Luteolibacter yonseiensis: one gene and its partner. The main gene of each other region encodes a partner of the protein of the gene in region 2 in a complex. Links are inferred from orthologs where the notes say so. Each region holds a gene or a part of one and is shown on either strand. Other genes may lie near its edges.

Evidence for each region. Proteins that work in one complex are often made in the same cells at the same time.
Region 1: the proteins of JIN84_RS19920 (region 2) and pabB are in contact, whole or in part, in a solved structure (PDB 8RP0), measured with the Escherichia coli proteins. The link is inferred for Luteolibacter yonseiensis from one-to-one orthologs.

The regions. Positions count from the first base shown.
Region 1 is NZ_JAENIK010000004.1:788,311-793,928, reverse strand. Bases 2,536-5,513 are described here. They hold pabB (aminodeoxychorismate synthase component I), read left to right. Parts: upstream 2,536-3,386; coding sequence 3,387-4,640; downstream 4,641-5,513. Other genes in these bases: JIN84_RS04920 (benzoate/H(+) symporter BenE family transporter), read left to right, coding at 4,685-5,513; fusA (elongation factor G), read right to left, coding at 2,536-3,215. In the rest of the region: JIN84_RS04935 (DUF3857 domain-containing protein), read right to left, coding at 1-988; more of fusA, read right to left, coding at 1,125-2,535; more of JIN84_RS04920, read left to right, coding at 5,514-5,618. UniProt on the Escherichia coli protein: Part of a heterodimeric complex that catalyzes the two-step biosynthesis of 4-amino-4-deoxychorismate (ADC), a precursor of p-aminobenzoate (PABA) and tetrahydrofolate.
Region 2 is NZ_JAENIK010000012.1:1,001,059-1,008,971, forward strand. What follows is about bases 1,981-4,815. They hold JIN84_RS19920 (anthranilate synthase component II), read right to left. Parts: upstream 3,763-4,815; coding sequence 3,199-3,762; downstream 1,981-3,198. Other genes in these bases: JIN84_RS19910 (class I SAM-dependent methyltransferase), read left to right, coding at 1,981-2,657; JIN84_RS19915 (hypothetical protein), read right to left, coding at 2,671-3,186; trpE (anthranilate synthase component I), read right to left, coding at 3,789-4,815. Outside these bases: JIN84_RS19900 (monovalent cation:proton antiporter-2 (CPA2) family protein), read left to right, coding at 1-871; JIN84_RS19905 (alpha/beta hydrolase), read right to left, coding at 875-1,750; more of JIN84_RS19910, read left to right, coding at 1,887-1,980; more of trpE, read right to left, coding at 4,816-5,294; JIN84_RS19930 (alpha-amylase family glycosyl hydrolase), read right to left, coding at 5,348-7,913. UniProt on the Escherichia coli protein: Part of a heterodimeric complex that catalyzes the two-step biosynthesis of 4-amino-4-deoxychorismate (ADC), a precursor of p-aminobenzoate (PABA) and tetrahydrofolate.

The sequences.
Region 1 (5,618 bases), on a different replicon or contig from region 2:
TCCGGTAGCCGAGCTCCGGCCGTTTCACATCCGCCACGGTGCCCTTGCCAACCGCGTCGAGGGCAGGGTCGAGAATGCGGAAGGTTTCCATCAAGGAGCGCGCATCCCTCGCAAGACCCGCCTTGTCACCCTTGTTCCATGACACCATCTGCCACGAGAATCCCCGCCGGGTGGTGATCCAGTGTTCGTAATTGAAGACCGCCGACTGGACCCGCGCTTGGGTGCTGAGGTGGGCGAAGGTGAGGCCTTCCGGCGTCACCACCGTATCTTCCGTCTGGGAGATCACCTCCACATTCATCGCGAGATTGGACTTCACGATCTCGCGCAGTTGTTCCAAATCAGGAGCCGAGGGGATCTTCTCGGCGATGACCATGCTGAATACCTCCGGGTTGGACTTGCGCAGGGCGAGGCAGGCAAGCTTGTTGATGGCATCCGGCTTGACCCGCACCCAGCCCTTGGCCGGCGTCAGGGAAAAATTGAAGTCCGTGTTCCGGATCGGAACGTTTCCGGTATCGACCGCTCCCGCTTCGCGAAACCCTTCCCACCCGTCGTCAGCGGATTTGAGGGCGCCGGAAACAACAATCCCCGCGGTCGCCAGAAGCAAGATCGAGGCAAGGGAAATGGCCCAGATCGCCTGGGCACGGCCTTGCCGGAAGCGCGTGCTGTCATACAGCGCCAGACCGACAATGCCCAGCACCAGGGCCGCCAGCCAACAAACACACAGTCCAAAGCCGACAAGCACCCGGCTGAGGTTCGACCCGACCTCGAAAGCCTCCAAACCCACCTGCACGCAGGAAAGTGTCCATCCGCACAACAACACCATCAGCGCCAGAACGCAGGGCTTGCTGACGGTCGGACGCCGCAGCAACGACACGCACTTCAGGATGCCCGCGAGCAGCATCAACACGACGATCCCCGAACCTGTGGCCTGGCCGATCTGCTCGCTCGCCGATTTTCCCGAAACCGCGAGGAAATTCCAAAAATTCATCAGCCACATCTATTCGTTCCTCCACTTCGCAGGCAACGCTCAATTTGCTTTCGCAACAGGATGAGAAAAACCCGCCGCCCCTTTCGGGACGGCGGGTTGGTTTGATTCGCTGACAGGCGTTTCCGCCCGCCTCGGATTACTTGCGGAGCGCTTCCTCACGAGCCTTCGCCTTGGCGATGACGTCGTCGGAGACGTTCTTCGGACATGGCGCGTAGTGGCTGAACTCCATGGAGAACTGGCCGCGGCCGGAGGTCATCGTGCGGAGGTCGCCGATGTAGCCGAACATGGCGGACAGCGGAGCCTCGGCCTTGACGCGGATGCCGCCCGGAGTCGGCTCCTGGCCTTGGATCATGCCGCGGCGGCGGTTGAGGTCGCCGATGACGTCGCCGACTTTTTCTTCGGGAGCGAAGACGTCGAGTTTCATCATTGGCTCGAGGATCTGCGGGGCGGCCTTCGGCATCGTCTGGCGATACGCGGCTTTCGCGGCGATTTCGAAGGCGATGTTGCTGGAGTCAACCGCGTGGAAACCACCTTCGTTGAGCGTGACCTTGAAGTCCAAGCAAGGATAACCCGCAAGAGGTCCCTTGTCGACGCAGGTCTTGAAGCCTTTTTCGACGGCTGGGATGAACTCTTTCGGGATGCTGCCGCCGACGACCTTCGACTCGAAGATGAAGCCGGTGCCTGGCTCGCCGGGCTCGATGGTGTAGTCGATCTTCGCGAACTGGCCGGAACCACCGGACTGCTTCTTGTGGGTGTAGCTGTCGTTGACGGGCTTGGTGATGGTTTCGCGATAGGCGACCTGTGGAGCACCGACGGTGACCTCCACCTTGTGCGTGCGCTTCAGGATGTCGATCTTGATGTCGAGGTGGAGCTCGCCCATGCCCTTGAGGATCATTTCGTTGGTCTCCTCGTCGGTTTCGACGCGGAACGAAGGATCTTCCTGGACCATCTTGCCGATGGCGTTGGCGAGTTTCTCGGCGTTCGCCTTGTCCTTGGCGGCGACGGCGATGGAAATGACGGGGTCCGGGAAAACCATCGGCTCAAGCGTGGCCGGGTTCTTCTCGTCACAAAGCGTGTGACCGGTCTGCACGTTCTTAAGTCCGACAAGCGCGACGATGTCGCCAGCTTGTGCGGAATCGATTTCCTTACGGTCGTCGGCGTGCATTTCCACCATACGGCTGATGCGCTCGGTCTTGCCGGTGAAGGAGTTGAGAACGGTGTCGCCCTTCTTGATCGTGCCCGAATAGATACGGGTGAAGGTGAGCGCGCCGAACTTGTCGTCCATGATCTTGAATGCCAGGCCACGGAACGGGGCGGCAGGGTCGATGATGGCGAAGTTGCCGGTTTCGTTACCTTCGGCGTCCACTTCAGGGAGTGGCTTCACGTCGGTTGGGGAAGGAAGGTAGTCGACGACAGCGTCGAGAACGAGTTGCAGGCCCTTGTTCTTGAACGACGAACCGCAGTAGGTCGGGAAGAACGCGAGGTCGATGGTGCCCTTGCGGATGCACTTCTTGACTTGCTCGATGGTCGGCTCGGTGCCTTCGAGATAAGCTTCCATGATCGCGTCGTCCTGTTCAACGGCGGTCTCGATGAGCTGGGCGCGGTATTCCTTCGCCTTGTCCACGAGGTCGGCGGGGATTTCCTCGATCTTGAAATTCTCAGGCTGGCCGGAGTCATCCCAGATGTGGGCCTTCATCGTGAGAAGGTCGACAACACCAACGAAATCGGACTCCGTGCCGATCGGCAGGACCATGACAAGCGGAGTGGCGCCGAGGATCTTCTTCACCTGGGCGACGACGCGGTAGAAATCCGCACCGATACGGTCCAGCTTGTTCACGTAGATGACGCGGGAAACCTTGGAATCGTTCGCGTAGCGCCAGTTGGTTTCGGATTGTGGCTCGACACCGCCGGAACCGCAGAACACGCCCACACCGCCGTCGAGAACCTTGAGCGAACGATAGACCTCGATGGTGAAGTCAACGTGGCCGGGAGTATCGATGACGTTGAACTGGTGGTCCTTCCAGAAGCAGGTGGTGGCGGCGGACTGGATGGTGATACCGCGCTCAGCCTCTTGTTCCATGAAGTCCATGGTCGATGCGCCGTCGTGAACCTCACCGATCTTGTGAATCTTGCCGGTGAGCTTGAGAATGCGCTCCGTGGTGGTGGTTTTGCCCGCATCAACGTGGGCGAAAATCCCGATGTTGCGGTATTTGCTGAGGTCCTTCATAACGATAAGTGGCTTCTGGTTGGCGGGCGACGGTTTCGACCGGGGGCAGATTCCTAGTCGAGGATCGGGATTTGGCAATCCTAGAGTCCGATTTATCAGCATTTTCTAGGCTTCCGGCTTGCCACCGCGTGGCGGCGGGCGTTGTTTCGTCGCGCGATGGCGGAATCCTTGATGCGAACCGTAACCAGTCCGGTCCGGCTGGATGGCCTTTCACCCGTGGAGGTGGCGGGGCGCCTGCGACATCTGGGTGGATTGGTCTTTTTTGACACGGCGGGGAATTTTCCTTCCGGGAGTTCGCGACCGATTTCGGTCATCGCCGCGGCTCCGACACAGGTTTTCCGAGGGAACATCCATCTTTCGAGCGATCTGGAAATTCTCCGGAAAACCCTTGCGCAAGGGTCGAGGCCTGGCGGCGATCAAGGGTTTCCCGCTGGCGGACTTTGCGGCTGGGTGGGCTACGAAGGGGATTTCGTCTTCGGCGACTATCCTGAAATGTTGGTTTACAACCACAACGATCAAACATGGCGGGAAACCGGCACGCTCTCGACACGCCTGGAGCCGGTTGCGGGCAACCGACCTGCGGAGATCTCGGCCTTCACCCCGCTCAGCAGCCGGGAGAAATTCACCAGCGGAGTCGCCCGCATCAAGGAATGGATCGCCGCAGGGCACATTTATCAGGCGAATCTTTCTCAAGCGTTCACCGCCACGGTCCGGGGTGATTTGTTCCCACTTTACGAAACTCTGCGCGAGGCCTCGCCCGCGCCGATGGCCGCGTATCTTGATCTCGGCGGGAGGGAAATCCTCAGCTCGTCGCCGGAGACATTTCTGAAAATCTCCGGCAGGGGGATCGAAACACGTCCCATCAAGGGTACGCGCCCCCGGTTTCCGGATCCCGACGAAGACCGCCGCTCCGCCTACGAACTGCAAACATCCGCCAAGGAAATCTCCGAACTGGTGATGATCACGGATCTCCTGCGCAACGATCTCGGCCAGGTCTGCGAGTTCGGCAGCGTCGAGGTTGCGGAAATGCTGCGGCTTGAAACGCTGGCGCAGGTCCATCACCTCGTCTCGACGGTGACCGGCACGCTGCGTCCGGAAATCGACACGCTCGCCGCGCTCGCCGCGTGCTTTCCGGGCGGGAGCATCACAGGCGCCCCGAAAAAGCGGGCGATGGAGATCATCCAGGAGATCGAGGCCGCACCCCGCGGAGTTTACTGCGGGGCGATCGGCTGGATCGGCCGCAATGGCGAGAGCTCGCTGAACATCGCCATCCGCACGCTGGTCCGCAGCGGAGAGCAGCTCATCTACCAAGTGGGTGCCGGCATCGTCGCGGACTCGGATCCTGAAAAGGAATACGAGGAGACCCTCCACAAGGCCGCCGGCATCCGCCTCGCCATCGAGCGGTCAAGCCGTCCGGCTCACTGATCCGCCTTGTTTCGATCGTCGGTCTGGCGGACGCTTGCGGGCAGATGTTCAAGGATTTCTCCATCTCCGCCGTGGTGGCGGGGTTCGTGGCGGTGCTGGTGGGATTCACCAGCTCGGTGGCGGTGATTTTCCAAGCGACGCAGAACCTCCACGCCACGCCCGGGCAGACGGCGTCGTGGCTGTGGGCGCTGGGCATCGGGATGGCGGTGCCGAGCATCATCCTGTCGTATATCCACCGGCTGCCCATCCTCATCGCCTGGTCCACTCCCGGTGCCGCGGTCATCGCGGGTGCCGCGGCGGACGGACACCTCACGCTACCCCAGGCGACCGGAGCCTTCCTGGCCTGTGCGCTGATGATCGCGGTGGCGGGATTCAGCAGGGGATTTGAAAAAATCATGAACCGGCTGCCACTTCCGCTGGCATCGGCGCTGCTGGCCGGGGTGCTTTCGAAATTCGCCCTGGATGCGTTCATCGCCACGCCGGCGAATCCCTGGCTGGTTCTACCGATGTTCGCCGCCTGTTTGCTGGGGAGGAACTTCTGGCCGAGGTGGAATGTCCCGGTGATCCTGCTGCTCGGCGTCGGCATCGCCATCCTGCAAAACCGCTTCAATGCCGCGGCGGTTCCACTGGAGATCACACGCCCCGTGTGGGTGACACCGGAGTTCTCCCTCCGCACTCTGGTGGGAGTGGCTCTGCCGCTCTTCCTCGTGACCATGGCCTCGCAAAACCTGCCGGGAATCGCCGTCTTCAAGGCGAACGGCTACGAGCCGCCCGTTTCGAGGATCATCGGTTGGTCCGGCGTGGCGAATCTGCTGGTCGCGCCCTTCGGTGGATTCACGCTGAACCTCGCCGCCATCACCGCGGCCTTCTGCATGAACGCGGAGGCGCACCCGGAACCGGGAAAACGCTATGTCGCGGCGATGTCCGCGGGCTTTTTCTACGGGTTGGTGGGCGTCTTCGGCGCGACCATCGCCGGAT
Region 2 (7,913 bases):
AGTCGTGCTTTACGGCCTCTCGAAGTGGCGGAAAGACCATTGCAAATCCTCATGGCTCTTCTCCGCGTCGCTTGCCGCGGGCGGTGAGTTCGCCTTCGTGCTCATCACGCTTTCCCTTTCCGCAGGTGTGTTCGATCTGGAAATCGGCCGGGCCGCCGTCGCGATTGTCGCACTCTCCATGGCCACCACGCCTCTGCTCATCACACTCGCCCAGAGGGCCACCACCTGCGCCCCTGACAAGAAGCCCAAGAAGGAAAGCGATGCGGCTGACGAGGGGAATCCGGTCATCATTTGCGGATTCGGCCGCTTCGGCCATGCCATCGGCCGCCTGCTTCGTTCGAGAGGATTCGGCTGCACGGTGCTGGATCACGATGCGGATCAGGTGGAACTCCTCCGCAATGTGGGTGTGCCGATCTTCTACGGCGACGCCAGCCGTCCGGAACTCCTCACCATCGCCGGTGCCGCGAATGCGAAGCTCCTCATCATCGCCCTCAAGGATGGGGACACCACGCTCAAAATTGTCGAAAACGCGCGCCGCCACCACCCTCATCTCAAGATTTTCATGCGCGCCTACAGCCGCTCGGAGGCCTATCAATATCTGGATGCCGGGGAGGAACTCATTTACCGGGACACACTCGACTCATCCCTGCGCCTCGGGGCTGACGCGCTGAAAACCCTGGGTGAAACCGAGGATGCCGCCGAGCGCGCCACCCGCCTCTATCGTGAGCGGGACGAAATCATGGTCCGGGACATGGCCCGCCACCGCCATGACAGCAAGCAGCTCCTCAGTGCCGCGCGTGAGGCCCACGAAAGCCTGAACGAACTGATGCGCCGGGACCAGGAAGCCGCTGCGGAGGCGAAATCGGCCTGACAACTATCGCCCGCGCCCGTCTGCGTCCGACTGCTCCAGGATATCCCCGATCCATCGGACGATCTCCGGCCAGACGTTTCCGCCCAGCGACTCATTGTGTCTCGCACCTGGCACCAGGATCATTTTCCTCACTCCCTTGAGATGATTGAAAATGCGCTGCGCGTGGGTCGGAGGCGTGTCCGTGTCATCCGCGCCATGGACCAGAAGCACGGGAACCTTGATCGAGGAAGCAGCGATCACGGGACTTGCGGAGTCGATTTGAAAACCACCCTTTTCTTCCGCGAGTGAGAACGCCCGCCGGACCATCCAATCTGTTAGGAAAGACGGAGCGCGCTCCCTCGCCACCGTTTTGAAGTCGGAAAAGGATTCCGCGGCGACCACCGCTGTCACCCGTTCGTTGCGGCCCGCCTCCTGCAAGGCGACGGCCGCCCCGAGCGACGAGCCGATCAGCACGACAGGTCCCGGTTTCACCGCGGCGATGACCCGTGCGAGATCCTCTTTTTCAAAACATCCGTAGCTGCAGGTGTCACCGGAAGACTCCCCATGGGCGCGGCTGTCGTAGGCCACCACATCGAAACCAAGCTGGCGGAAACGCTCCATCACCCCCACCCCGCTCACGCGGTTGTCCGAAACACCGTGAAGGTAGATGACGGTCCCCCGTCTCCGCCCGATGGCCGGAGCACTCCAGCCGTGAAGAGTGACGCCGTCTCCTGCGAACGTCACCTCACGGAATCCTTCAGGAGGCACCAGCGACACATGCTTTCGGAACGGATGAAGAATCGCGGCGGCTCCCAGCGTCGGCAACAGGCACGCGAGAATGACGGACAAAGCCACGACGATGCCAAAAATCCACCACCTTTTCCGCAGACGATTCTTCATAAGGCAAGGAAATGATGGATCGCAAACCACCGGTGACACAAGCAAACACCACCACCGGGCATCCTGTGTGGATGATTCCACTCTCCGTCCCTCCCCTCCTTGACTTGCACGATTCCGGGCTCCAAGTTCGATGCCGATGGAAGGGTCCCAACGCAATCCCAAGGGCCGGTTCTCGGATCGGGTGGAAAACTATATCAAATACCGGCCCAGCTATCCGCCGGAAGTGCTGGAGCTGCTGAAATCCCGCTGCGGGCAGACTGAGGAATCCGTGATCGCTGACGTGGGATCGGGCACCGGCATCCTGACCAAGCTCCTGTTGGAAAACGCTGAACGTGTGTATGGCGTGGAACCTAACAGGGAAATGCGCGAGGCGGCGGAGCGGATGCTCGCGGATCAGGCGAATTTCACCAGCATCCCGGGTTCCGCCGAAGCCACCGACCTGCTGACGGACTCGGTGGACATCATCGTCGCCGGACAGGCGTTCCATTGGTTCGACCGGCCGCGGGCGAAGAAGGAATTCCACCGCATCCTCCGTCCGAACGGCTGGGTGGTGTTGATCTGGAACGAACGGGAGACGGACTCCACTCCATTTCTCCGGGAGTATGAAGTCCTGCTGAGGAAATACGCGATGGACTACCAGGAAGTGGACCACATGAAGATCAGCCCGGAAATACTGAGGGAATTTTATGATCCCGCGACTTACGAAACCGGCATCTTCTCCAACAGGCAGCAATTCGATTACGAAGGACTGAAAGGCCGCTGTTTGTCATCTTCCTACATTCCCAACGCGGGACAACCGGGGCACGACGATTTGATTGAAGAACTGGAGGCGTTGTTCGCCAAATACGAGAGCGGCGGACAGGTCGAGATCGGCTACCAGACGATGGTTTATTACGGGAGGCTGTGAGCGGGGAGAAGACTCAGTTGGGTGGTTTGACATCGGCGGGCTGTCCGGCTTCTGGCTCGTCCAGCTTCTTTATCAGTTCGCGTGTCCGGGCGAGCTTCTCTTCCAGCGTTTCCATCCCCTTTCCTCCCTGTTTTTCGACCTTGCCGTCGGTCACTTTCAAGCTGTCCAAAGAAGACTGGACCGTCACGAGCCTGCCCTGTTTGTTCCTGGCCAGATAGATGAGATAGGTCTCGCCCTCCTGAAGGTGGGCATCCCTGCCGCTGATTGAATATTCCCCTCCATCCCCGGAGGTGAACTTCTCATCCCAAATCTTGATGTTCTCGTTCGCCGCACATCCCTTGAGGCCTTGGACAACGACCACATCGGCAAACTCCGGGGCCTCGTCATGAACATGGGCCACCCTGATCACGGCGATGACGCTTGATGCGGCGACCCTCTCCTCATCCGTGAGAGGATCGAAAAACGCGTCCACCGGCGAAGCAGTGAAAATGAAACAAGCCAATGCGGAAAGCAGTCGCCAAATTTTCATTGGCAACGGCTCTCACATCTTCAGGAAATTCTCCAGCATCTTCTTCCCGTCCTGAGTGAGGATGGACTCGGGGTGGAACTGCACGCCGTGCACCGGATGCTCCTTGTGCTTCAGGCCCATGATCTCCCCTTCCTCGGTCCAGGCGGTGATTTCGAGACAGTCCGGCAGGGTGTCTCGTTTCACGATGAGCGAGTGATAACGGGTGGCTTCGAATGGATCCGGCATTCCGGCGAAGACGCTTTTTCCCGAGTGATGGATCGGCGACGTCTTGCCGTGCATCAGACGGTCCGCGCGGACGACATCCCCACCATAGACCTGGCCGATGGATTGGTGGCCGAGGCAGACACCGAGGATGGGGATGGTGGCGCCGAGTTTTTCGATAAGCTCGCAGGAAATCCCCGCCTCGGTGGGCGTACAGGGGCCGGGTGAGATACAGATGCGCTCGGGATTGAGCGCCTTGACGTCGTCCACGGTGAGAACGTCGTTGCGGAAGATCTTCATCTCCGCTCCGAGCTCGCCGAAGTATTGGACGAGGTTGTAGGTGAAGGAATCGTAGTTATCGAGAATGAGAAGCATGGGACCGGGTTGTTTGTTTCCAGTGTTCAGTTTGCGGGTCCGAGCGTCCTCGCCAGTGCGATGGCGCTGAGCAGGGCCTTCGATTTGTTGACCGTCTCCACATATTCATACGTGGGGTCCGAATCCGCGACCACTCCGGCTCCGGCCTGCACGTAGGCCTTGCCGTTTTTCAGCAGGCAGGTGCGCAGGGTGATGCAGGAGTCGTGCGAGCCATCGAAACCGAAGTAACCAACCGCTCCGGCGTAGGCGCAGCGCTTGTTTTTCTCCAGGGAATTGATGATCTGCATGGCCCGGATCTTCGGCGCGCCGCTGACCGTGCCGGCGGGGAACGTCGCGCGCAGCACGTCGTAGGCGCTGTGCGAGGGATCGAGCTCGCCGGATACGTTCGAGACGATGTGCATGACGTGGCTGTAACGCTCCACGATCATGAAATCATCCACGCGGACCTTTCCATGTTTCGCGATGCGTCCCACGTCGTTGCGGGCGAGGTCCACGAGCATGAGGTGTTCGGCGCACTCCTTCGGATCCTTCATGAGATCCTCCGCGAGCGCGTCATCCTCCGCCGGTGTCTTCCCGCGGGGGCGCGTGCCGGCGATGGGACGGATGTCGATGCGCCCCTTGATGGAACGCACATGGACTTCCGGCGAACTGCCGACCAGCGCGAAGTCGCCGAGTTCCAGAATGAACATGTACGGCGACGGATTCACGAACCGCAGCGCGCGGTAGAGATCGACCGGTGGTTGGTCGAAGTCCGCCTCGAAGCGCTGGCTGGGGACGAATTGGAAAATATCGCCCGCCTTAATGAACTCTTTCCCCGCGAGCACGATGGCTTCGTATTCCTCCTGCGTCGTGTTGCTGCGGGCTTCCGCCGGAGAAACCTTCGCGAGACCGTTCAACGCCGGAACGTGGAACGGCCGGTTGAGGATCTCCACCATCGCGGCGATGCGGCCGCGGGCGGCGGCATATGCCTCCTCCGGTGTCGGGAATTCATCGATGAACGCGTTCGCGATGACGTGGAGCCTGCGCAGGCGGTGGTCGAACACCAGTAGGGTGTCCGCCAGCATGAACATGGCGTCGGGAATGCCGAGCGCGTCGGGCGGCGGATTTCCGAGCGTCGGCTCGAACTGCCGGACCGCGTCATAGGAAAGATAGCCGACCATGCCGCCGGAAAACTGTGGCAGGGATCCATGCGTGACGGGTTGGAAGGGCGCCATTTCACGCTCAAGCGCGGCAAGCACATCGTCCTCCGCCGTGAACGTGCGAACCTTGGAACCGTCACGGATGGTGATCTCCTTCTCCCTGGCCTCGAAAACAAGGCGCGGGCCGCTGCCTACGATCGACCATCGGCCACCTTTTTCCGTGCTCTCCGCGCTTTCCAGAAGGAAGGAATGGCGATTATCCCGCAATTTGAGGTATGCGGACAACGGGGTTTCGAAATCAGCAGCAAGCTGGGTGTAAACAGGCACGACATTGCCCTGCTCCGCCAGCCCGGCGAAGATTTCCAACGATGGCTCGACCGGAATGGAACTCACAAGGCCGCGAGCATGGCGAGGAATCGCGGGAGGGCAAGCCTGTAGGGATGATTTCAAGGAACCACCCGCGCGCGGTAGAAACGCCTGTTTTCCCCCGCCCCGCCGCCGTGTGTCATCACGGTGGAGGAACCGCTGGCGGTGACAGGTTCTCCAACGCCCGTCCAAGAACCGGAGGCCAGCGTGGCGCTGGCTTCAAGCTGGTATTTTTTCCCCGGAACCGTCGCCACGGTAATGTTCACGTCGTTTCCGGAAAGGGCGATGGCGGTTGCTTTCAGCGCGGAACTGCTGGAAAGCGGGTGGGTGCCGGCGGTGTGTTCGGCTGCGTTCGATTGACCGTCGCCGTCATTGTCGGCAAAAGGGCTCAGGACAAGCACAGGGATGGAGGAACTACTGTACGGCCCTTGGATTCCAGCCCCGTTGATCTGCCGGACGCGGGCATACACGGTGGTCCCGTAAGGCACGGTGACGGACTGGTTGGTGGCCGTGGTTGGTGCGTCAAACAAGTCGACTCCATCAAGGGTGGACCCGATCTGCAAATGGTAGCCTGTGAGACCGCCCCCGGGATCGCTGGCGGCGGCCCAGTTGAAAGAGACCTGATTTCCCACGACCGTCCCGAAAAGGGCAAGTGCCGGAACCGGAGGGTTTGGAGCGGGGGGCAGCGTGTCGCCGGGTAGGAATTTCACCCGCCGCGACGCGGTGAGACCCACCCACGGGGAAGGTCTCGCGTGGGTGATCTCCACCCGATGCAGGAAATCCGGCCGGCCATCATAAAGATCCGGCAACTTGAACGCGAGCGCATGGTAGGCTGTCGTCTCGTTATACACGATCGAGAGAGCGGCAGGCGCCAGCACCGGTCCCGTGCCGTTCCAAGTGTCGTCCGCGCCGTAACGAACGGTGAAACGTGCTTTCAGTTCAGCCTCACCCAAGCCGTCGGCAAGTGATTTGGAAAAATACACCTTCAAAACGTAGTCGTCATCGATCGCGCTGCCGTCGTCCTGAGGATACGCGACAAACACGCGCAGGTCAGGACCGGAGGTGTTCACCGTGCGGATGAGCGTCGTGAAATGTCCCGCGACGTCCGACAGCGCGTTGTCCGCCGATGATCCGGGTTCTTTCAGGCGGACTGAAATCGTGCCTGTTCCGGACGCCGGGATGTTCACGTAGTTGAAACGGAACTCACGGGTGTGCCGCGTGTCAGCCGGGGCGATCGTCGCACCGGGGGTGACTTCGGACGCCCGGACCCACGTGCCATTGCCATTGTTCGACGCGGTGGTGCTGTCGTTGTTCGTCGGATCGCCATCGTCGATCTTGTACCAGACTTCCGTTGTCGATTGGTCGGCGCGCACAACCACTCCGTACTCGCTGCCACCGACGGTTCCACCATCCGCGGAGGGATAGACGATCTGGCCGGACGCGCGTTCGGCATCGTAGTAGAAGGTCTGGGTGACGGTGTTGTAGAGGGAGGTCTTGCCAGGACGCTTCAGGAACGTCCGGGCCCGAAGCACGTGGAATCCTTCAGCAAGCCCTGTCTCGGAGCCTCCATAGTCATTGTGCGGCGCATGAACTGCCTGCGTGGCGTTGAAGTTGTCGATATGGAACACCGTCATCATCCGCAGCTTGCGGGCGACCGAGCCGGGGCCGGAAGGATAGACACTGGCGAGCGGAGAGCCTCCCGCCGACTCCCGCAGCGCGCTGATTTTATATTTCAAGGTCCCCGGGGGAACCGGAGCCAGCACCGCCTTGAACCAACTGCCGCCGGCGAAGTCGGTGTTGTAAGGAAGCTGGATGACCCGGGTGGTGCCGAGACCCTCACCGCCCGCACCCTCGGGGTTGGTTCCATCGTTGGTATAATAAAGGAACGCCTTGTAGCCATCGAGGCCCGTGTTGGTCTTCACCCAGAATTCCAAGCCCGAACCGGTGTTGTCCACCTGCGTGCCGCCATCCGGTGCGGGAGCCGCGGGATCATGATAAACAAACTGGGCGGAATCCTGGTATGCCGGGTTCGTCCCGCCGCCGTTCACCACCGCGCCGCCGACCGTGAAGGTCTCCGCGCCGGAGGAACCGATGATATTGCGCGCCGTGTTGACCGCGGCGAACTTTTCCGGACCGGTACGTTTGACGAAGCTCGGTTGTTCGTAGCCATTGAACCCATCCGTCGAGACAGCGGGTGGATGATCCCGGTAAAACGGATCCGTCCCGGGACGTGTGCCATTGAGGTCGATGCCCCCGTCCAGGCGCAGCAGGACATTCTCCGCGGAGCCGTCGGCACGGACGACGAAGCGCAGGTCCGTGGCGCTGGTGACACGCGGGATCTCCACCTGATAGGCGTAATCGTTGGTCACGGCGTCCGGCAGGCCGTAAGGGTTGAAACCGGCATCTCCATCCGATCCGTCACGCCTCGTGACGGTCACGCTGCCGACGGGGCGGTCGTTCTCATAGATCGAGATCGGCGCGCCACCGGCGTTTTTCCACAGGTCGGACGCTTCCGGAGTGCGGGGCGCGAATGCGAAGTAACTCCCGGAGGGAACGACGGCGGACGAGAGGTCGGACGCGTATTTGTAGAAACCGAGCTGGCTGGCGTCTCCCCTGGCATATTGGTAGAGATATTCATCCCCGGTG